Regions from separate parts of the Paenibacillus sp. NRS-1781 genome, predicted to be linked through region 1. Evidence: riboswitches for the same ligand, from Rfam matches in the RefSeq annotation. Region 1 holds a riboswitch; each other region holds the start of a gene.
The links. A riboswitch is a leader RNA that binds a small molecule or an ion and turns the genes downstream of it on or off. The one in region 1 is predicted to bind cobalamin.
Positions count from the first base shown of each region.

Region 1 (5,555 bases):
AAACACACGGTTGAGACGAACAGCCGATATTTGATCCCATCCACTACGGGCTTTGATGATATCGCCGAGCGTTTGGCCTGTTTTGTCGTCCTTGACATTTTTGCTGTATAAAATGACGTCCGGATTGGCCGCAATAATATTTTCTTCACTGATCTGGTACCAGCCCTTTTGCGTTGCAGCCACATTTTCGCCGCCCGCCAAAGAAATCAGCTCGTCCATAAACTCGCCCTTGCCGACCGTCCAGCCAGGTGAAAATTCGACGTAGACTCTCAGCTTTTGCCCTTTACCGATATTTTTAACACCGTTTTTCACTTCCGCTACATCGGCTCTCATCTTGTCGGTTACCGCTCTCGCTTCTTTCTGATGGTTGGTAATTTTCCCATATAGTTCAATATTAGCCATGACATCCTCAACCGTTTTCGGCTCGGTTTTAAAAATTATAATTCCCAGGTCGCGCAGCTTGGTCGTAGCCTGCTCACTGAGTGATATGCCTGCAAAAACGACTTCTGGATTCGCTGCAATGATCTCCTCTTCATTCGGCTTCATAATGCCGCCCACTTTAGGCTTCTTCGTAGCTGCTTCCGGGTAATCCGAATAGTCCGATACGCCGACAATTTCCTTATCCAGTCCGATGGCGAACAGCGCCTCGGTTTCAGCCGGGGAGACGGAAACGATTTTACCCGGCGCTTTTTTGAACGTAAACTCCTGCCCGGTCGCATCCTTAATGGTCAGCGGGTAGACCGTTTTGCCCGGAGGCTCCTGAGCGGTTGCCGTCTGTCCCGGTTGCTGTGAGGCTTGATCCCCTTTATTTTCAGCGTTCTTTCCGTTAGCTCCACATGCACTCAGCACAACCGCCAAGACCAGAGCCAATAAGCCTGTAGTCCAGACCTTTATTTTATTCCCTGCCATGATTTGCACCCCTCCATATAAATTCTTTTAAAAGCGTCACTTGAACATCATCCGATATCTCTAAATCCAGCCTTCTTTTCCTTTCAAAAAACCCCTGCATCCTCAGATAAGGACACAGGGGTCACGTTAGCGCAGATCGTACGCAGGCGGCAGTTTCTTCCGCATGGACAGTCACTGCGAACACGTCATCCTTTCCTCGAAGGACTATGGTGACAGGCGGACGGGCAGGTATCCTGACTTACAGAAATATGCGACAGCCTGTTGCTCCTTCATATGCTTTGTGGCACATAAACCAGAGCGGACTGGCATTTTTCCATTTACAGTGGCGGGACCGCGCCGGATTCACACCGACTTCCCTTTTAACAGCGCACCGATATGAATCCGAGGGTTTCATACCACTGCACCGACCTCGTCTGCTGGATATTTGATGTAGTGTTGGTCAAGCCGTTCTTTTACTTGATGATTATAGGTTAAAAAAGACTGGCTTACAACCCAAACCGCCTGTTTACCTGCCCTATGTCTGTGATCATGAGAAGTATATACGCAGTCAGTTCTGATCCACCAGCCATCCGGTGAACTTGTGCCCTGTAGCCAAATCTGGATGTGTTGCTGTAGAACGGGTGGCGGTTAAATCTGCAAATGGCTTTTGTGCCAAACTCAACCGAATCCTGATGGCCCCTCCCGGCTTCGGATTCAGGCTCCAAAAATCATGACCTGGTACCAGCATACAAGCCAACTGACGAATCACTCCACCATGCGTGACGACCAGAACAGAAGGTGGGGCATCGGACAAACCTGTTTTCTGAAGCTCCATCATTTTGCGCCACTCATACAAAGAGTCAAGAAATTCACCAAGACGGTTCACAAAGTCTTTCCAGGGCTCTCCACCCGGCGGCGTAACCCGTTGCGGCTCATCAATCCACACGCGGTACAATGCCACATCTTTGAGCATATCATACGTTTTTCCATCCCATTCCCCAAAATGAAGCTCTCTCAGACGTGGTTCCATGATGACAGACCAAGCAGACATATTATCTGGTTTCAGTTCCGATTCTGGCAAAATGATCTGCAAGGTCTGACGACAACGTATCAAGTCACTACAATAGATTCGGGCAAAGGAATGTGTCTGTAATTGTTCCCGCAAAGGCTCTAATTCCTGCTCTGCTCCTGGCAGCAAGCCCAGATCAGAGTGCCCCAGGTATCGACGTTCCCTGTTCCATAAGGTTGTGCCGTGACGTACCAGCACAAGCTCCAAATCCCATGGCGGGTGTTCTGTAAAATCATGCTTCAAGGTCACATCACTTCCTGCTCTATTGCTGGTGTTCGGTGCGTCACGCTTCATCACTGCGTCCACCCCAGTGCATAACATCCGGCGGACACGAACAGACACAATCCCACGAACATACTGGACACGGCAAACATCAGCCGAATCGTATGTCGGATATCCTCCGGCTCCATCGGTCGCACCAGCTCTCCCATATATGCACGGAGAGAGCGTACGCCATGATATACATTATAGCCCCCGAGGCGAATCCCCAACGCACCCGCAACTGCTGATTCTGGAAAGCCACTGTTCGGACTGGGATGCAGCCGCGCATCTCGCCTAACCGTACGCCAGCTATGTCTGGCATCATACCGATAAATCCACGCCGCTACTACCAGCATCCCGGCTGTCAGGCGTGCTGGGATGTAATTAGCCACATCATCCAGACGTGCCGAGGCCCAGCCCAAATGCAGATACTTTTCATTTTTGTAGCCAACCATGGAATCGAGGGTATTCACGGCACGATAAGCCAGAGCTAAGGGTGCTCCCCCGATCAGGGCATAAAAAAGCGGGGAAATAATCGCGTCCACGATGTTTTCAGCCACCGTTTCGACGGTACCGCGTACAATCTCAGGCTCATCAAGCTGCTGCGTATCCCGCCCGACGATCATCCCCAGCTCCCGGCGTGCCGCAGGCAGGTCACCCGCCTTCAATTCGCGATACACCGCCATTCCGGCGTCCTTTAGTCCTTTGGAAGCAATCGTGGTGGCGATCAGCACCATTTCCGCGCCGATAGACAGCCACGGATGAATCCAGGCAAGCAAGCACAGTAACGCCCAGCCAAACACGAAGGAGCCGCCCACCACAATCAGTGGCAGCAGCAAGCCAGCGCGTTTCAAACCACGGTCACTGTGAACACGGCGGCGAATCGCCTTTTCCAAGGCAGAAATGGCATGTCCCATGCCGATGACCGGATGTGGCAACCACCTCGGATCACCGATCAGCCTGTCCAGAAGATATGCAGCCATCATCATCAAGCTAACTGTCACGCCGCCGTTCCTCCTCCAGCACTTCGCCCAATACCGACAGCAGCATGCCGTTGGCTTCCGCGTCCTTGACCGCAATTCGAAAATGGCTCGTCGTCAGCCCCGGGTACATGGCACAGCTCCGTATCAGAATCCCGCGCTGTCCAAGCGCCTGTTGAATGGCCGATGCGCTCCACGTCCCCGGCGCCCGTGCCAGCACGTAATTCGCTTCACCGGGGATGACACCGCAGCCCCATTCCGCCAAAGCGGTCAGCAGACGGCTACGCTCCGTAGCAATCAGCTCCTGCGTACGACGCTCGTACGCCCCACCGCTTCGCAAACACGCCTCTCCGGCCAGCAACGCCAGTCCGTTCACGCTCCAGGTCACCTGCTTGGCCGTCATTCGCCGGATGTAGTCTGGATGAGCAACCGCGTAGCCCAAGCGCAAGCCCGGAATGGCATAAAATTTCGTCATCGACCGGATTAAAATCACATGAGGATACCGATCCAGCACAGGCAGCAGTGAAATTTGCCGCTCCAGCGGGATAAAATCAATAAACGCTTCATCCACCACCAGCACGGTGTCCGTTTTCCCCGCCGCCTCTGCCAGCTCGCGCAGCTCCTGATCGCCGTATTGCACACCGTTCGGATTATTCGGCTGACCGAGAAACAGAACATCCACCTGCTCCATGAGCTGAAGTATGTCTTCCACGTCCGCCTTCCATTGAAGCGAGGCCTTGCCGTACACCCGGCTTACCTCGGCTCCGAATTTACCAGCCAGCTCTGCATATTCCGAAAAGCATGGCTCCACCGTACCCACACGCTTGGGAGCCAGTCCCAGTAGCAGCAACGCCATGCTCTCAGCCGCGCCGTTTCCGATACTCAGCGACTCTGGTGGAACATGCAGTCGCCGCGCCAGCATATTTTTAAAATTCCGGTGCCCGGGATCTGGATAGCGAACCACAGTGTCCAACGCACTTTGCAGCACCTCAAGCACCTCCGGTGGCGGACCCAGCGGATTAATATTTGCGCTAAAATCCACAAAATCCGCAGCCGCCCCGCCGAATGTCGCCGCAGCCGTCTCCCTGTCCCCGCCGTGACCGTAAACCTCTATCATTGCCTATCATCCTTTCCGGCCGTTCCGAATCATTTAGCTCCATTATGGGGCTGCTTTTCGCGTCCCGTCAATGCAAATGAGCTTTTGTGTACATCGCTCACTTGGGTTACAATAGAAGGAGGTACACCTAAAACTACACAGTTTATATATATGGAGGAATGGACATGCTGTTCATCGACAACCAGGGCATACACGATCCAGCCATTAATCTTGCCATTGAGGAGTACGCACTCAAGCATCTTCAGCTGGACGACAGCTATCTGCTGTTTTACATTAATCAGCCTTCTATTATTATAGGCAAGCATCAAAATACCATTGAAGAAATCAACGCCGAGTTTGTCAGAGACAACAACATTCAAGTCGTTCGTCGCCTGTCTGGCGGCGGGGCTGTATATCATGACCTCGGTAATTTAAATTTCAGCTTCATTACCAAGGATAACGGGGAGTCCTTTCATAATTTCCTCAAATTCACGCAGCCTGTCATCGACGCCCTGCGCCAAATGGGTGTGGAAGCCGAAATGACCGGACGCAATGATCTTCAGGTCGGTGAGCGCAAAATTTCAGGGAACGCCCAATTTGCCACGCGCGGACGCATGTTCAGCCACGGTACATTGATGTTTAACCTGAATCTGGACAATGTGGCTTCATCACTGCATGCCAATCCCGAAAAGTTTAAATCCAAAAGTACTAAATCGGTCCGCAGTCGCGTCGCTAACATCAGCGAGCTGATGGACCGTGAGATGACCATTGAGCAATTCCGCGAGGAGCTACTGCGTTACATATTCGGTGCAGAGCTGGACCAGGTACCCCAATATAAGCTAACCGATGCCGACTGGGCCAAAATCCATGAAATTTCCGCTGAACGCTACCAATCGTGGGACTGGAACTATGGTCAATCGCCTGAAAGCAATATCAAGCACACACGTAAATTTCCGGTTGGCATTATTGATATCCGCATGGATCTCAAGGAAGGCCACATCCGTGATATTAAAATCTACGGTGATTTCTTCGGTGTGGGTGACGTCGCTGATATTGAAAATATCCTGCGCGGCAAACGCTACGATGAAGGTGAGGTTCGTCAAGCCTTGTCCTCTCTTGATTTGAAGCATTATTTCGGCAATATTGAATTGGACGATTTTGTCGGACTCGTATTTTTGGAAGACTAACATCCACTTTTCCCCATTGATTCAATCCAATTCTTCAGTGGTTATAAGGGGACAGGCTCTTAAAGGAGTCATCC
Region 1 covers NZ_JBITPI010000020.1:72,981-78,535, forward strand. The annotation lists gene ACIFO6_RS07730 (ABC transporter substrate-binding protein) at 1-909, opposite strand, end outside; cobalamin riboswitch at 1,116-1,333, opposite strand; gene ACIFO6_RS07735 (histidine phosphatase family protein) at 1,457-2,251, opposite strand; gene cbiB (adenosylcobinamide-phosphate synthase CbiB) at 2,251-3,222, opposite strand; gene cobD (threonine-phosphate decarboxylase CobD) at 3,212-4,315, opposite strand; gene ACIFO6_RS07750 (lipoate--protein ligase) at 4,480-5,481, shown strand.

Region 2 (5,555 bases), on a different contig from region 1:
CATTTCGCTTGGTTGCGACCTGGAGTGTAAGTCCTCTGACGATGGTCATGATGGCTTATTTAGAAATAGCAATATTGCCTGAAGTCGTTTCGACCTTCATAACGTTCACACTACCGGGAACGGATTCGGGAGTGCCTGAGGTGGCTGTGATGGTTGTGTTTTGAATGGAGGCATCCTGTAGCTGTCCACGTGTGAACGTCCATTTTTATCAATAGCTGTTATTTCCCGCATCGCTTGTTGATTCCATTTCCAGTATCGAACCGTACCTCTGACCAGAAGGTTCAGAAGGTAGCGTACTCCAGGCAACAGGAATAGGCCAATCCCGGTCAACGTGATGGCAAAAAAGAATTTAGCGGGATAAAAGTTGCCGTTCAGCGCATAATCTGCGACAGCGAGAAGGGGGGCCACTATCAAGCTGACCGCTGCTGCTGCCAACGAAACCCATACTGCCCACAAAGAGGCTAGGACAGGAATGGAGATTAACAAATTGAGAAACAACAGTCCTAAGAAAGTAAATAGAATGCGTGTGAAGTTTCTCTAGCAACTCATTACGTTCCTACGGCCTGAGCCAGTTCGTAGCCGTAACGGTCCCTGCGCCCAATTAAAACAAGAACGCACAGTTCCAGCACCCCTTTTTTGAATTGGATGTTCACATTCATGAGCGGTGCGCCCTTCCTGGATGTTATCATTGCTTCATAGGTGTCGTTTGGAGTATGGGGGGGAGAAATGTGTGTTTGAACATAAAGGATTTCAGGTACTAATCATAAATCAGTAGTCAGGTATAATTTAACATCATGTACTGTTTAATGCAAGGTTATAAAATTTTAAAAGATAAATATGCAGGCTCATTTTAGGAGTTTTCTTTCACTTCTAGAGTCAATGAGATAGCGAATGCTGCTGAAAAAAGTAGTTCTAATTAGAAAAATGCCGAATTTTCGGGGGATTTACAGCAACCGGACTGCTTTAATTTTATTCTTAACGCTCTTGGGATGGTTGCAAAATGCTCAATAAAAGGAACTATGGAGATAAAGATCATTTCTTATAGAAAGTTATATTGATTCCTGACTCAGCGGAAGAGGATGAGCTGTATTTGAATTTTGGCTGTTCCTGGGATAGGGAGCATGGCTTGGGTGTATATATGAAGCAGGGAACACCCGAGCATATTCAAGGGGCATACACATGATATGATTTGGAATAGAATCCCCTTCCGGCGTTTAGGGAAAAGAGGGCCGGGAAGGGGAGGGGTTTAGAAATTAGCTGGATACAGCCAACGAATCTCTGGCTGCTTGAGCAGCCAGCACCATTTGCCGCAATGCATCGACGGATTCATCCTTGGTGCGGGTTTTCAGGCCACAGTCTGGATTGACCCAAAATAAATCAGAAGGCAGTACGCGCAGGGCACGCTGTATCATACTCAGCATTTCAGACACATCGGGAATGCGCGGGCTATGGATATCATATACGCCCAGACCGATGCCCTTGTCATACACCTGATCCTCAAAGCTGACAATCAGTTCTCCGTGGCTACGCGAGGTTTCAATAGAAATGACGTCGGCATCCATATCGGAGATGGATTGGATCATATCCTGAAATTCGGAATAGCACATATGCGTATGGATTTGGGTGGCGGGATCAACGGTTGCTGTTGTAACAAGGAAGGCTTGAACCGCCCACGCCAGATAGGCTTGCTGCTGCTCTTTTTTCAGTGGAAGCCCTTCACGGATCGCAGGTTCATCGACCTGAATCATGCCAATCCCCGCTTGTTCCAGTGCTTCTACCTCTGCACGAAGGGCCAGTGCTAACTGTAAAGCAACCTGACTGCGAGGAATATCATTACGCTCGAAGGACCAGTTCAAAATCGTTACCGGACCTGTCAGCATTCCTTTGACTGGCTTGGAGGTCAACGATTGGGCAAAGGCCGTTTCTTCCACAGTCATGGGTTGATCGAACGACACGTCTCCGTATATAATCGGCGGTTTAACACACCGGGAGCCGTAGGACTGCACCCACCCGTTTTGTGTAAAGGCAAAGCCTTTCAGCTTTTCGCCAAAAAATTCAACCATGTCTGTCCGCTCAAATTCCCCGTGTACGAGCACATCAATGCCAATGTTCTCCTGAATATCAATCCATTCCTTGATTTGCTGCTGAATGAACGTCCGATACTGCTCGGCAGACCATTCCCCTTTGCGATAGTGCAGACGGGCTTTGCGAACCTCTGCGGTTTGCGGGAAGCTGCCAATCGTCGTCGTAGGCAGTGGAGGCAGCTTCAGCTTGTCCTGCTGGATCACACGACGCTCAGCGAAGGGAACGCTGCGTGACTGTGGCTCTTTCGCCAGCAGAGTCTCCATATCGGCAGTCGTCTGTACTCGTGCCGCCGAGCTGTTGAAGCGGGCTACCGCGTCTGCACTCTGCTCAAGCTTGGCAATTGCCGAGGGTTCGCGTTTGCCAAGCGCAGCGGTCAAAGCTGCGATTTCTTCCAGCTTTTCATCGGCAAAGGCCAGCGCTTGCACCAGCTCTCGGTCCAGCTTGTGCTCTGCTTCCAGGCGGACTGGCACGTGCAGCAGACTGCATGATGGCTGCACGATGAGCTGACCAGCGGTGGTTTGCTCTGCCAGTTGTCCAAGCAGCGCAGCTACGGTGTTCAGATCGGAGCGCCATATATTGCGCCCGTCAATAACACCAGCGGCCAGCGTTTTCCCTGCGGGGAAGCCATGGCGTAGTACATGTTGCAGGTTTTCGCCATCATCATGCACAAAATCAAGACCTATTCCCTGTACCGGGAGCGTGGACAGGCGCTCATAATGATCCAGACTGCCAAAGTAGGTTTGCAGCACGATATTTAAGGATGGAGCAGCTTGGGCCAGAGCCTCATAGGCCTCCTGAATAATGTCCAAATCCTCTGTCGGGAATGAGGTGGTCAAGACAGGCTCATCTACCTGCACCCACTGAACGCCTTCCGCAGCCAGCTCAGACAGGACGCGGGCGTACAGTGGCAGGAAGCTTCGTATGATCGCGGCCAAATCCTTACGGTCATAGCCTTTGGACAGAGCAACGAACGAATAAGGACCGATCATGACGGGTTTACCTTCAATACCTAGTTCCTGTTTCGCTTCACGATAAGCCTGCAACGGCTTATTCTCGGTGAACACCGGAGTTGCATTTGCCAATTCCGGTACGATGTAGTGGTAATTGGTATTCAGCCATTTGGTCATTTCACTGGCGGTGGCACCTTTTTGTCCACGGGCTATCCCGAAATAGACGGATAGGGGAACAGGTCCCTCGGGACGGTAGTTGAACCGTTCCGGCACCAGACCGAACATCACGGATGTATCCAGCATGTGATCGTAATAGGAAAAGTCTCCGACAGGAATTCGATCAATTCCCTTGTCGCGCTGCTTGCTCAGATGCTCCAACCGCAATCGTTTCATCTCGGTATGCAATTCGCTTTCATCCATGCTGCCGTTCCAGAAGCGTTCCAGTGCTTTCTTCCATTCCCGGTTTCCTCCGATACGCGGATATCCCAGGTTACTGCTGATCAAGCCGGACAACTCAGGCAATTCGGTAAATGACATATACTTTTCCTCCCAGGCTGGTAGCCAGTTTATTTTTGCGTACAAAAAAAGACATTCCTCCCCGGAGTTAAAAATGAGTAGGGGAAAGAATGCCTCCGTTATTTAAAAAATGAAAATTCGGCGACTGCTCTTAACACCTCCCTATCTCCCGTAGGTACTTGCGATGTTGTTGAAATAGGCAGGTCTCCTGACTTACGGATCATGACTTTCAGCGCTCCTTCCCGGTCTGTGGACCAGTGGGTGTATCAACAGCTGAAAATTCCCCGTTTACAGTGGCGGGACCGCGCCGGACTTGCACCAGCTTCCCTTTTAAGCCTGAACTGAATAGAACAGACACCTATCTCCAAGCTATGTGATTATGGTATGACGAATAATTATGCACTCGTATACTTGTTCACCATCATAAGTGAAACTTGCAGGATACGCAATATAAACTCTGTTTAAACCTAAAATGAACTACATGCAAAAAAAGACAAACCTTCCCCCGTAGGGAAAGGACTTGTCTTAGGGCATAACAGCTCATGCGAGTATAACATCGCCTTAGGCTAATGTAACTATAGATCCTGCCTGAATGCTGGCCTTCACATCCACCAGTCGTTGATTGCGACTGCCCCGGAAGGGAAGGGTAAGATCCTTTTGCTGTTCTACAAAAGGGCCGTCCACAATCACATCGCATAGCAGCGCCAGCTCCCGGCGGGCCTGATCCGTAAGCAGCTCCTCATAGTCAAAGCCGGTATAGGCCCACACGGTTCGGTCAGGACAGGCTGCGCGGAAGTCGTGCACAAACTGCGAGCATTCCGATGCCGAGAAAAAAGGGTCTCCGCCGCAAAGGGTTAACCCGTCCAGCAGTGGATTATCTGCGATGTCACGGATGACTTCCTGCTGTCGCTCCAGTGTGAACGGTTCACCTGCGCGGAAGCTCCATGACGAGGGATTGAAGCAGCCGGGGCAGGCATGGCGGCAACCGCTAATGAATACGACGGTACGCAGGCCATGCCCTTCGTTCAGAGATTCAGGAATGTAGCCGCATAAATTCACCGATGCTTCACCCGGTCGCGCACCTCAGCCTGTTTCGCGGCGTTGAAGCGAACGGTATAATCACCTGTCAGATATCCGGTTACCCGGCGCAAACGCTGAAAATGCGTATGTTCTTCATCAGCACCGCATTGGGGACAGCTTGTCCCGATAATGCCCTCGTAGCCGCATTCCGTGCAACGGTCTACCGGATGATTGATGGAGAAGTACCCAATGTTCTGATGGAGCGCGTATTGTACAATTTTAAGAAACGCCTCCGGGTTATTCCGCGCATTACCATCCAGCTCGATGTACGAAATCGCACCAGCGTTGCACAGATTATGAAATGGGGCTTCGAGGCTGATTTTACGGGCAGCCGGAAGCGTATAGTACACGGGAATATGAAAAGAATTCGTGTAGTATTCACGGTCATTCACACCGGGAATGACTCCGAAATCACGCTGATCCAGCAACGTGAATTTGCCGGATAGACCCTCGGCAGGCGTAGCGAACAGCGTAATATTAAGGTTATGCAATTCACTCATCCGGTCGCAGTAGACACGCATGGAAGCTATGATTCGCTGCGCCTCGCGGTATACAGCGTCATCCTCCCCGTGGTGTTTGCCGTACAGTGCCTTCATGCACTCAGCTAACCCGATGAATCCCATAGAAAGCGTACCGTGCTTTAGTACGCTTCCCACCTGTTCATCCGGCTCCAGCTCTTCTCCGCCTTCCCATACCCCTTCGCGCATCATAAAGTCTGAGGCTTTTGCCGGCTGGCTGGTCTGTATATGGTAGCGATGGATCAGTCCGTCCACAGCAATGCGCATAACCTCTTCCAGTCTGGTATCAAAGCCATCCCGGTCAGGTATTTTGCGCTTGCCTGTGCAAATGCCGTACTCAATGCCAAGACGCACCAAATTAATCGTATTGAATGAGAGATTACCCTTGCCGCTTTGACGGTTTCTG
Region 2 covers NZ_JBITPI010000015.1:171,326-176,880, reverse strand. The annotation lists gene ACIFO6_RS05465 (hypothetical protein) at 106-456, opposite strand; partial or broken gene ACIFO6_RS05460 (PadR family transcriptional regulator) at 558-659, opposite strand; gene ACIFO6_RS05455 (DUF6985 domain-containing protein) at 1,055-1,183, shown strand; gene metE (5-methyltetrahydropteroyltriglutamate--homocysteine S-methyltransferase) at 1,254-3,572, opposite strand; cobalamin riboswitch at 3,733-3,928, opposite strand; gene nrdG (anaerobic ribonucleoside-triphosphate reductase activating protein) at 4,113-4,610, opposite strand; gene ACIFO6_RS05440 (anaerobic ribonucleoside triphosphate reductase) at 4,607-5,555, opposite strand, start outside.
Region 2: it holds a riboswitch for cobalamin, as region 1 does, so the genes downstream of both, metE (5-methyltetrahydropteroyltriglutamate--homocysteine S-methyltransferase) here and ACIFO6_RS07730 (ABC transporter substrate-binding protein) in region 1, are expected to answer to the same signal.

Region 3 (5,555 bases), on a different contig from region 1:
GTAAGGAGCGGGGAAAGGAGTATAAAGCAAGACTTGGAAATGGTCCGGTTCATTAATATGTATATGCCGGCTGTATTGCGGGGTATGTAATAAGTGCCTGCGGGCAAAAGGAGGATGTACCTGCATGAGGCAGTTCACAACCAGACAAATCGTGATGCTTGGTGTGTTGATGGAGGTCAGTATTACCCTTGTACATGCTCCGACGCAGGCAGCGGATTACGCGCATCAGCATGCCTATTGGACCTGTGCGATAGCGGCCATCGTAATATGCTTGCCGATCTGGGCGATGTTGAAGCTTAAGCAGCGTTTTCCCGATCAGGATCTGCTGCAGGCCATGGTCAGCTCCCACCCCGTGCTGGGGCGTATGCTGCTGGCAGCTTATCTTATTTTATTCCTGATCATTTTTGCAAGGGATTTGAGAATTATGACTGATTTTGTAGAGATTGTTCTTTTGCCTATAACTCCGATTGTCGTCATATCCCTTATTTTGCTGCTGACCTTGACGTTTATGGCTAAAGGGGGTATCAGCACCATTGTGAGCATGGCGGAGCTTTTTGTACCGTGGTTGCTTCTGACACTGCTGACCATGCCGCTTTTTTTTGGGCATAATATGGATTTTTCTGAAATGAGACCGCTGTTGCGTCCGGATATAGGGGGAGTTATCCAGGGTAGCTGGCGTATGCTTGGTTATATGGCAGATTTCTTGATGCTGCCCTTGGTGATTTCCGGACTGAGCTTTAATGGACGCAGTGTGTGGCTTGGACATTGTATCGGAACCGCTTTTATGATCATGCTGGTGCTGCTAGAGGAGCTAGTTATTGGTGTTCCTATCATGTCACGGCTGTTTTATCCATCTTATGAACTGGCGCGTCAGTTGCAGCTAACGGACTTTCTGGATCGGTTTGATTTGTTTATAGTCGCTCTTACCGTGCCAACCCTGCTTACAAAGATGGGGTTCGATCTGTACGTTATCAGTTTAACTGTAAAGCGCATGTTTGCCCCTGCCTGGGGGAATTTAATTGTATGGCCTGTCGGTCTGTTGGGTTATGTCTGTTCCTTTATGCTGTTCTCTAATATCATCCAAATCTATGACTTTAGCCGGGAATGGACCTTGGTTATGATTACTTTCTTTGTGCTTATGCCTTTTGTGCTATGGCTGCTACTTCGACCCAAGCCTAAAAAAGATAGCGGCGATCCTAAGCCATCGGAAGAGAAACAGGATAGCACGAGTCAGCAGGAAAACCAGTGCGAAAGTAAGGCAGGACAAGTCGATTTATAAGCTTACTATATTCATCGGAAAAGTAATTCTTATTTGTCTTTTAGCCCCTTGATTGTATACTTGGTAGAAAGGAGCAAGACTTCTACAAGGGGGGAAACAGGATGGCCCAACGCATGGCAGGCAAGCGAGTCGCCCTTGCCGGTCCTCGTAAAGCAGACGAAATGGCGCTGTTGGTTACAAAAATGGGGGGCGAGCCGGTGCTGCGTCCGGCCCAGGGCACAGTTTTTCTGGACGATATCGAGCTGCGTAACGCTATTGTATCGTGGGTGAAGCAGCCGCCGGACTGGAACATTTTCACGACAGGCATGGGGCTGGAGGCACTATTCGATATGGCGGAGGATATGGGAGTAGCAGAACAGATTATGGAGCTGTTGCATTCCTCGAACATTGCAGCACGGGGCTACAAAACGGTCAATGGACTCAAAAAGCGTGGCTTTACGCCAGCTGTACGGGACGAGGACGGAAGCTTGATCGGATTGACGCAGGCCTTTGCCCCATATGATCTGAAGGGGAAGGAAGTGCTGTTGCAGCTACATGGTGATCCGGCTCCCCGACTGGTGAAGTGGCTGGACGAGCAAGGCGCCGTTACCCGGCAGGTGCTTCCCTATAAGCATATTCCGCCGGAGGAGGCAAATTTGCAAGCATTGCTACAGGATATCCTGAACCGCAATGTGGATGCAGTTACGTTCACCAGCGGTCCGCAGATCCGCTTTTTGGCTCAATATGCGAGGGAACAGAAGCAGATGGAGGATGTGCTGGAAGCCTTTCGCCAGGATGTGATCGCTGTGTCGGTAGGCAAGGTGACGGCGCAGTCCATTTTGGAGGAAGGGATCGAACGGATCGTGTTTCCAGTGGAGGAACGCATGGGCGCGATGATGGTGGAGCTGGGAAGATATTTTGAGCATAGCGCTTCGGCGCACGGCTGCGGCCTGGAAGTAGTGAGCTGAAAACTTCCCCATATCCTTGGGATAAAGGGTAAAATGAAGATAAGGGCCTACAGGGTCTTTATCTTTTTTTGTTGGAAATGCATCGACAGAAGTTTTTGTTATAGGGAAAATATTTATTTAATATAATGAAAAAGCCTCGATGCGGATACCAGGACAGGAGCTGAGACGTTATGAATTCCATTTGTGTATTTGCCGGGTCCAGGCCCGGACATTCATCGGTATATCTTCAGGAGGCAGGCAAGCTTGGAGAGGCTATGGCGAGACATCAGGTCCGTTTAATCTATGGAGGCTCCAGCAAGGGGCTGATGGGCGAGGTCGCGGATGCGATGCTGGCAGGGGGCGGTCAGGTCACCGGGATTATGCCAACCCTGTTATTCGATGCAGAGATTATTCACCGGGGAATTACTGAATTTATTGAGGTGGCGAACATGCATGAACGCAAAGCGGTGATGAGCGAAAAGGCTGACGCATTCATTGCCCTTCCGGGCGGATTGGGAACCTTTGAGGAGCTATTTGAGGTGCTGTGCTGGGCGCAAATCGGCATTCATCGCAAGCCCATCGGGCTGCTGAATGTGAACGGATATTTTGACCCGTTGGAGGAAATGGTGCGTCATAGTGTGCGGGAGGGCTTTACCGGAGTTGACCATCCAACGCTGTTGAGTATCTCTGCGGACCCGGACGAATTGTTGCATATGTTAAAAAATAAGGCAGAGAACTTGAAATAAAGCGTTTTTCATGCTTGCGCAACTGATTAAGCCAAGGTTATGATAAGACCCATAATCAAATAGCGGACAGACAAGGTGCCTTTGTGATAGCGAAGGGTAACAGGGAATCGGGTGCAAGTCCCGAGCGGTCCCGCCACTGTAAGGAAGAGGATTTTTTCAGACGTCACTCGTGAGAAAACGGGGAAGACGAAAAAATCTGTTGATGCCGAGCCAGGAGACCTACCTTGATCTGTATGCACCGTTAACCTTCGCGGAGAGGATGGGTGTACGAAATCAGGAAATCAGGCGCACGCTGCTTTTTCCATGTTGGTTACAGGTTTGCGTGGATCAGAACGTGCAGAAGCGTTTCAAGCGTGAACAGGCAGATGGAAAGCAACGGCACGATGGCGGAAGACAAGAAGTGTCTTCTTATGCTGTGTCCGTCTGATGATACGATGCGTACATAGGAAACCCATCCGGGCAGGATGGGTTTTTTTGAGTTACAGGATGTCCATATACAAGTGAAATAGATAGAAGTATGGAAAACATGGCATAGATTTAAGAGGGAGGATAACGATGAGCCCATTAGGAAAATTGCTCGTGATTGGATTCGGACCGGGGGATATGGAACATATCACCAAACGGGCGCTGGACGCGTTGGCCGAGAGTGAGGTCATTATTGGCTACAACACCTATGTGGATCTGATCCGTCCGTTGTTGAATGGACAGGAGATTGTACGCACAGGCATGACGGAGGAAGTGAGCCGTGCGCAGGAGGCGGTTCGACAGGCGGAGATGGGTAAGAAGGTAGCCGTCATTTCCAGTGGAGACGCAGGCGTATATGGTATGGCGGGGCTGGTGTACGAAGTGCTGATGCAAAAGGGCTGGCGCCGTGAGGACGGGGTTGAGGTAGAAGTCGTGCCGGGGATATCGGCGATTCAGTCCTGTGCTTCGCTGCTGGGTGCGCCCGTCATGCATGATGCGTGCACGATCAGTCTGAGTGACCATTTGACCCCTTGGGAAACGATTGTGAAGCGTGTAGAGGCGGCAGCTTCGGCGGATTTTGTCATTGCATTGTACAATCCGCGGAGTGGCCGACGTACACGCCAGATTGTTGAGACGCAGTCCATCTTGCTGCGTTACCGTGATCCGCAGACTCCGGTTGGGCTGGTCAAGAGTGCTTACCGTGACCGTCAGCAAGTAATAGTGACGACGCTGGAGGACATGCTGAACCATGACATTGGCATGCTGACGACTGTCATTATAGGCAATTCCTCGACGATGGTGTATGACGGTCTGATCGTGACGCCACGCGGGTATCAGCGCAAGTATACGCTGGGTGCGACCGAGCAGGCGCTCAAGCCGCATCAGCGGCTCCGCACGGAAGCGGAGCCGTGGTCGCTGGGCGCGCAAGAGGATCGCGCGTTGAATGCGTCGCAGGCAGGCGCAGCTCCCGCAGTACCAGCCCCTGCGGGAGCTGGCGGGACCGCGCCCGCTCCTTCCGCGAGCGGTGCTGCTGCGGTTGCCACGCAGGCACGCCCGCAAGTGGTGGCTGCCGTGCAGGCCGCGCCGTCTGCGGCGCAAGCCGGTGCAGCCCCGGCAGCGCTGGCAGCGGAGGCGCTGAGCCGCCTCGCTGCGGGCGGCAAGCTGCCGGGCGAAGCGAGCGCACGCTGGAGCGGGCAAGCGCCCGTCGTGAGCGCCACCGGAACGGCAGCCGTGGCCGGAGCAGTGGCTACGGCCGGGACAGCGACAGGCAGCTTTGGCAAGCCTGCGCTGTTTGAGGTGGGCGTTTCCCCCGGCGTGGGAAACAAAAAGTTCACCGCTCGCCAGATGGCGCTGCTCGCGGAGGTAGCGGGTGATGAAGGCGAGCTGGAGTATACGCCGGATCACCAGATCGTGCTGCGCGTGCCATGCGCAGATCCGGAGGAGCTGGTAGGGCGGCTGCGTGATGAACGATTCATCGTGATGCCGATTGGCGATGTGTTTAAGGTGAAGGCGTGCGACTTCTGCAATATGGAGAAGGATGACGCTGTGCCTGTGGCAGAGCATCTACAGGTTGTACTGGGCGGATTGCAGGCACCCAAGGAAACGAGCATTGCCTTGAACGGCTGTGGTATGGCCTGCTATGGGGCAGTGCTGGAGGATATCGGAATCGTATACCGCAAGGGAGGATACGATCTGTTTCTTGGCGGCAAAAAATTTGGTCGCAACGCTCATGCCGCTCAACCTGTAGCGGAGGGCATTCCGGGAGATCAGATTACGGATATCGTTGAGAATGTCATCGCTGAATATAAGGAAAAAGGGCATCCAAACGAGCGTTTTCATAAATTTTTCAAACGTGTAGGTGTTGTAGCGGGTTTTCGGCATGAAGATGCGCCTGCAATAGTGGAAGTGAATGCCGTCTGTGGTGATTAATGGGCTAGAAAGCCTGTTTTTATGGATGTAAGCATATAGATAAAATAGGGCGTCTTGCAGGTTATCCCTATTTTGATGAGGAGGAAAATACAGTAGTGAATGCAATATTGTTGGTTGGACATGGAAGTCGGGACCCGGAGGGGAACCGGGAGCTGCTGGAATTTGCACAGGCGGTGGCAGATCGGGTGCCGGATATGAGTGTGGAAACCT
Region 3 covers NZ_JBITPI010000015.1:145,174-150,728, reverse strand. The annotation lists gene ACIFO6_RS05345 (GerAB/ArcD/ProY family transporter) at 1-56, shown strand, start outside; gene ACIFO6_RS05340 (GerAB/ArcD/ProY family transporter) at 125-1,279, shown strand; gene ACIFO6_RS05335 (uroporphyrinogen-III synthase) at 1,381-2,226, shown strand; gene ACIFO6_RS05330 (TIGR00730 family Rossman fold protein) at 2,397-2,951, shown strand; cobalamin riboswitch at 3,009-3,192, shown strand; gene ACIFO6_RS05325 (hypothetical protein) at 3,154-3,378, shown strand; gene cobJ (precorrin-3B C(17)-methyltransferase) at 3,507-5,345, shown strand; gene ACIFO6_RS05315 (sirohydrochlorin chelatase) at 5,441-5,555, shown strand, end outside.
Region 3: it holds a riboswitch for cobalamin, as region 1 does, so the genes downstream of both, ACIFO6_RS05325 (hypothetical protein) here and ACIFO6_RS07730 (ABC transporter substrate-binding protein) in region 1, are expected to answer to the same signal.

Region 4 (5,555 bases), on a different contig from region 1:
ATTATGGCAGTATGTACGATGATTATCGTTAATATTGTCAGCATGGTCGAGTCTACGGGCGTTTACTTGGCGGTAGGCAAGGCGATTGATCAAAAGGTGGAGCAGAAGCAAATCGTCAATGGTTTGCGCTCTGAAGGACTTGCGATTATGCTCGGGGGTATTTTCAATGCGTTTCCTTACACGGCTTTCTCGCAAAATGTAGGTCTGATTTCGCTGACACGTGTCAAGTCGCGGAACGTTATTTTTGCTGCGGGTGGTATTATGGTTGTTCTTGGTCTGTTGCCCAAACTGGCCGCCTTAACGACAGTGATTCCTAATGCTGTGCTGGGCGGGGCGATGATCGTTATGTTCGGTTCGGTTGCTGCATCGGGCATGTCTATTTTGTCAGAAGTGGACTTGAGGAAGGAAAGCAATCTGCTGATCGCGGCATGTAGCATTGCGGTGGGCCTCGGCTCTGCCGTGCTGCCCCAAATGTTCGACCAACTGCCGAGCTTTGCCAAAATGCTGCTGCAAAATGGTATCGTATCTGGCTCGATTACGGCGATTGTCTTGAATATTGTTTTAACGAAAAAACAGGGCGAATCGGTCAAAGGCGGGACGGTGTCAGAGGTTCCGCAGAAGGTTTAACGATTAGGGTTAGGTAAAGACAGCCGGAGAGAGGACGTAAGCCTCTTTTTCCGGCTGTTTGGTATGGGGTTATTCAGAATGAATTATTTGTTCAGCAGCATGAAGTTATTAATAAAACCCTCTTCCTGTATGAAAATCGGGGTTTGGATTTTCGATGCGAAGTCATAATAGTACACGCCGCGCCCTTCTTCCTGATTTTTCTGGGAGGCACTGCCTAGATAGTAGATACCTTTGCTGTCCGGGGACATATAGATAAAGCTGCGGGACGAAATGGGAAGCTCTAATTTGGTGCGCTTTCCAGTTGCGATATCGACAAGACTATACTCGGGGTTTCCGTGATTAATGAAACGGGCAGTGACTAGGAGTAACTGATCATTACTGCTGGACATGGACAGGATTTGTTCGTTCTTTAGTGTAATGATAGGCCGTTCTTGTTTGGTGTTGGTATTGATTTCTGTGACCTTGTAGTCAGGTGAAATCATAATAGTCTGTTTCTTGGCTGCGATGTCTCTTTGTTTATCTTGTCCATTTTCAGAGAATTGGGAAATGTACGTTGCGCTTTTGCTAGAGTTGTATGATACAGACCAAGTATTCATATCTAGATTTTCATCATGCAAAAACTGCATTGTATGAGTTGATTTATCGTAGAAAATGGTTTTAAGTGTACGTTCTCCTTTTTTGACAGCAGCCAGAACGAGTGGACCTTCTGGAGTCGTTGGTACTATACGATTAATGGCAAACAAATTATCGGAAAGTTGTTCAGTTTTTTTTGAATTCAAATCGTATGAAAATAACTGATCTCCCTTATCGTCAACATCGGCAGAATAATAAATCTTGTGATCAGGTAATGACACTACAGAAAGTGGATATTGAGAGGTGTAAGGAACATCGGCCAGCTTCATCATTTTTTTGCTGCTCAAATCATACGTCATGACCCGCATAACCATACCTTTATCTGTATTTTTCCCATTCACATATTCTGTATAGGTCATGGATAGATATTGGTCTTGTTCGACTGGAGCTGTCTTTTCGCCTGATTGGATCTGTTTCGATGGAATTGATTCTGCTGCTGGAGTAGAAGATGGAGAACAGGCAGATAACAGAGCTGGAACGAGTAAGGAAAGTATAATTAAGCGAAAGCTGCTTGTTTTCAAAAGGAAACATCCTTTCTAAGATGAGGGATTTACTAAATCCATTATGATAAATTAAAAAAAGGGAAAAGGACAGGGTGTAGGCCCTATCCTTGTTTCACATGAAGAGATTAGAACGCATAAAAATATTTTCCTGAAAATGAGAGAGACGAACTCCATGTCAATCCCAAATCCTGTACACCAGTTTTCCAAATATCAATAACGGCATCCGGAAGGCTTCCGTTATCAGCTTTAATAAAGTTAGCAGCGATATCATTATCTGTATTTCTTACGGCAATTCTTGTTCCAAACTCTGGATTATCAATAGCCCCTTTTGTTGCACAGTCGCCTCTTTTTAGTGAATTGGAATTTTCACCAGTTGAGTCCGTAAAGTTTGTCCCTCTACCTGTGCCTTGAACCTTGCCGCTCGATTTTCCGGTAATGACGATTTCATTATTATGTGCTCCGTATGTATAAGTCCCTGGTGCTTTGCGTGTTCCACGTGGTAATGCCTGAAGTGAAACATTATTAGTAGTAATCGCATTTTCCTTTTGATCAGGCAAGATAATATCTTTGATATAACCTTCACCATCATAAATTACTTTTAGACCAGGCTGAGGGTCAGGGTTATCAATATGATATACCGGCAGTGATTTGGCTTCTTCTTTGATTTCCTTAATCATTGCTTCTTCTTTTTCTAGCTCAATTTGTTGTTCAGCAGTGAGTGGGGCAATAGCAGCTAGAGATTTTTGTGGTTCAGGTACAGGAGTTCCTTTTTCTACTACAACCATGTTATTGTTCTCATCATATTGGATGATTGTACCCGCTAACATTTGGTCAGGGATTTTTTCTCCTTTCTCAGCATGGGAGATTGCTGGACTAACGATTCCCCACGAGATGAATAACGTTGTAGCCAGAATTGCTTGAGGAAGAAACTTTACCTTCATAACAAACCGCCTCCTTGAAATATTTGTAAATCCATAGATAGCATAAGTGAGCTTACAAACTATGTCAACCTTTTAATGGAATATATGAATATATTTATCTATATTTTGTGTCTGCAAGAGTCCATTAGTCGGATATGAACTACATTTATTGACAGCCTTGCATTGAAAATCCATTTTCTTGATTCTCGCCGTATCGTTTAAATTTAAAATATTGCGCATGTCTATTTTGTTAGAGGTGGATTTGCAGAAGGAAAGCAATCTGCTGATCGCGGCATGTAGCATTGCGGTGGGCCTCGGCTCTGTCGTGCTGCCCCAAATGTTTGACCAACTGCCGAGCTTTGCCAAAATGCTGCTGCAAAACGGTATCGTATCCGGCTCGATTACGGCGATTGTCTTGAATATCGTTTTAACGAAAAAACAGGGCGAATGGGTCAAAGGCGGGAAGGTGTCAGAGGTTCCGCAGAAGGTTTAACGATTAGGATTAGATAAAGACCGCGGGAGAGAGGACGTAAGCCTATTTTTCCGGCTTTTTGGCATAGAGTTATTGATAAAACCCCCTTCCTGTATGAAGATCGGGGTTTGAGATTCTATTAGAAGAATTTGCTAGAGTGATAGGCGAGGTCATGGTATAATCTACCTTATGGATTTTGAATAGTGGTGGATGTTTTCAGACCACGGCGCAGCTTCCCGAAAGGGGGTGAAGCCGATGGTCAACCTTGTGTCGTGCTACGATGTGTTGCGTTGGATGGTTACGTTACTAAGCCTGGTGTTTAGTATTCGTAAACTTTATCGCTGGCTACGTCGGAAATTTCGGAACAAGCGAAAACCCACCGTGTAATTAGGTTAGGCGCCTAACGGTGGGTTTAGCTACGCATTTAGCGCGCCGTGATGATCCACAGCCTTTCAAGTCCTAAGAGTCTTTGCCGTTGGTAGCGGCGAAGGCTCTTTTTAGTATACGGACACGGTGGTTATCTCTATACCTAATTTTATCACGTCCATTGCGTGCATGCAACGCAAAGTCATAGCCTTGATCCTTGCCGTATCGTTTAAATTTAAAATATTGCGCAGCATTTGTTGACAAGCCTGTAACAACAAAATAAGATAGTCCTAATTCGTAATATAGAGGAATAAAGGAAGAAAACAGGTGTGAACCGGACTTTCCACTTACAGGGTTTCGCTGAAATCATGTAGATGGCTGTTGTGCGTGTTCACTTAAAAGGGAAGTTCGGTAGATTCCGACACGGACCCGCCACTGTATACAGGCATCAGCAGGGAATTGCTGTAGCTTTCAGAACAGCCACTGGAACTGTGAGGAACCGGGAAGGCCTGAGAGATAAGCCTGAAGTCAGGAGACCTGCCTGTTTTAACATCACTGTCAGACCCACGGGATGCTGGGGAGGTGGTTAGGCGTGCTGCATACAGAATGTCTGAAACCGATCCGATCCCCTTGTTTTTAGAGGGTGAAGAGGGTGAGCTTAGGCATTTGATCATGAAAGCATTTCTGACTGCTGATCAAGCGGTCGGGGATGCTTTTTTCGCGCTAGGTATTTGTGAATGACAAGACAGAGGGGGATAAATAAGATGATAAGCAATCGTAAAAAGCGTTCATGGTTTATATGTACAGGGGTGATGCTGCTGCTGGCAGTTATGGCTCTGGGGGGATGCTCGACAACTAGTAAGACGGCGGATAGCCCCAGCAAGGGCGAGAACACATCCACACAACAGGCTACAGCAGATAAGAAACTGGTGATGGCGTATACGTGGAAACCGTCGGGCGTTGACCCGCACGGAGACAATAGCTGGGATGTCATGCGGTCCGGCGCAGGTGAGACACTTGTCCGTTTGAATGAAAAGCTGGAGCCAGTGGCTTGGCTGGCCAAGGAATGGAAGCAGGACAGTCCCACAGTTTGGACGTTCGGCTTGCAGGATAAGGTCACTTTTCATGACGGAAAGAGTATGGACGCGGAAAGTGTGAAAGCTTCCCTGCTGCGCTCCATCGAGAAAAGCCATTTGGCAAAGGATTTGCTAGACGTAAAGTCGATTGATGTAACTGGGCCGCTGGCGTTGAAAATCACGACTAACCAGCCCAATTCAGCGCTGGTGTCCAATCTGGCTGATCCATCGACGATTGTGCTGGATGTAGCGTCTATGAAGGATGAGCAGAGCTACCCTGCGATGACAGGTGCTTTTAAAATTAAAGCGTTCAACAAGGATCAGTCCTTGGTCGTAGAGCGTTATGACGGATATTGGGGCGAGAAGGCCCGGCTGGCTGAAGCAACGATGAAGTTCATTACGGACGGCAATTCACGCCTGTTGGCGCTGCAATCTGGCGAAGTAGATGTAGCGACTGATATTCCGGTGGATAACGCGGAGGTATTAAAAAAGAACGATAAGCTGCAAGTGCTGTCGGCTCCCTCTTTGCGCACTCATATGATCGTGTATAACATGGAGTCGCCTGTGTTCAAGGATGCCGCGAACCGCAAAGTAGTGGACAGCCTGATACCACGTGCATCCATTGTGAGTGCGATCATGAGAGGCTATGGTACGGAGGCAAGCAGCCCATTCCCGAGCATTCTCCCCTTCGGCAAGGTGGAACGTAAAGTGCTGGACGGAACGGCAGGGCAGTTGTTGACGAAGGACGGCTGGCAAAAGGATGCCCAAGGTACATGGACCAAGCAGGGCAAGCCGTTCGAGGTTACGTTGCTGACCTTCCCTCAGCGTCCAGAGCTTTCGGTCATGGCTGAGGTGATTCAGAGCCAACTGCTGAAAGAGGGCATCCAGGTGAAGATCCGCAAGGTGGAAAATATCGACGAGGCGCTAACCAAAAACGATTGGGATTTTGCCATGTACA
Region 4 covers NZ_JBITPI010000043.1:53,666-59,220, reverse strand. The annotation lists gene ACIFO6_RS15590 (nucleobase:cation symporter-2 family protein) at 1-627, shown strand, start outside; gene ACIFO6_RS15585 (hypothetical protein) at 711-1,781, opposite strand; gene ACIFO6_RS15580 (hypothetical protein) at 1,889-2,704, opposite strand; partial or broken gene ACIFO6_RS15575 (purine permease) at 2,922-3,176, shown strand; cobalamin riboswitch at 3,883-4,080, shown strand; gene ACIFO6_RS15570 (ABC transporter substrate-binding protein) at 4,286-5,555, shown strand, end outside.
Region 4: it holds a riboswitch for cobalamin, as region 1 does, so the genes downstream of both, ACIFO6_RS15570 (ABC transporter substrate-binding protein) here and ACIFO6_RS07730 (ABC transporter substrate-binding protein) in region 1, are expected to answer to the same signal.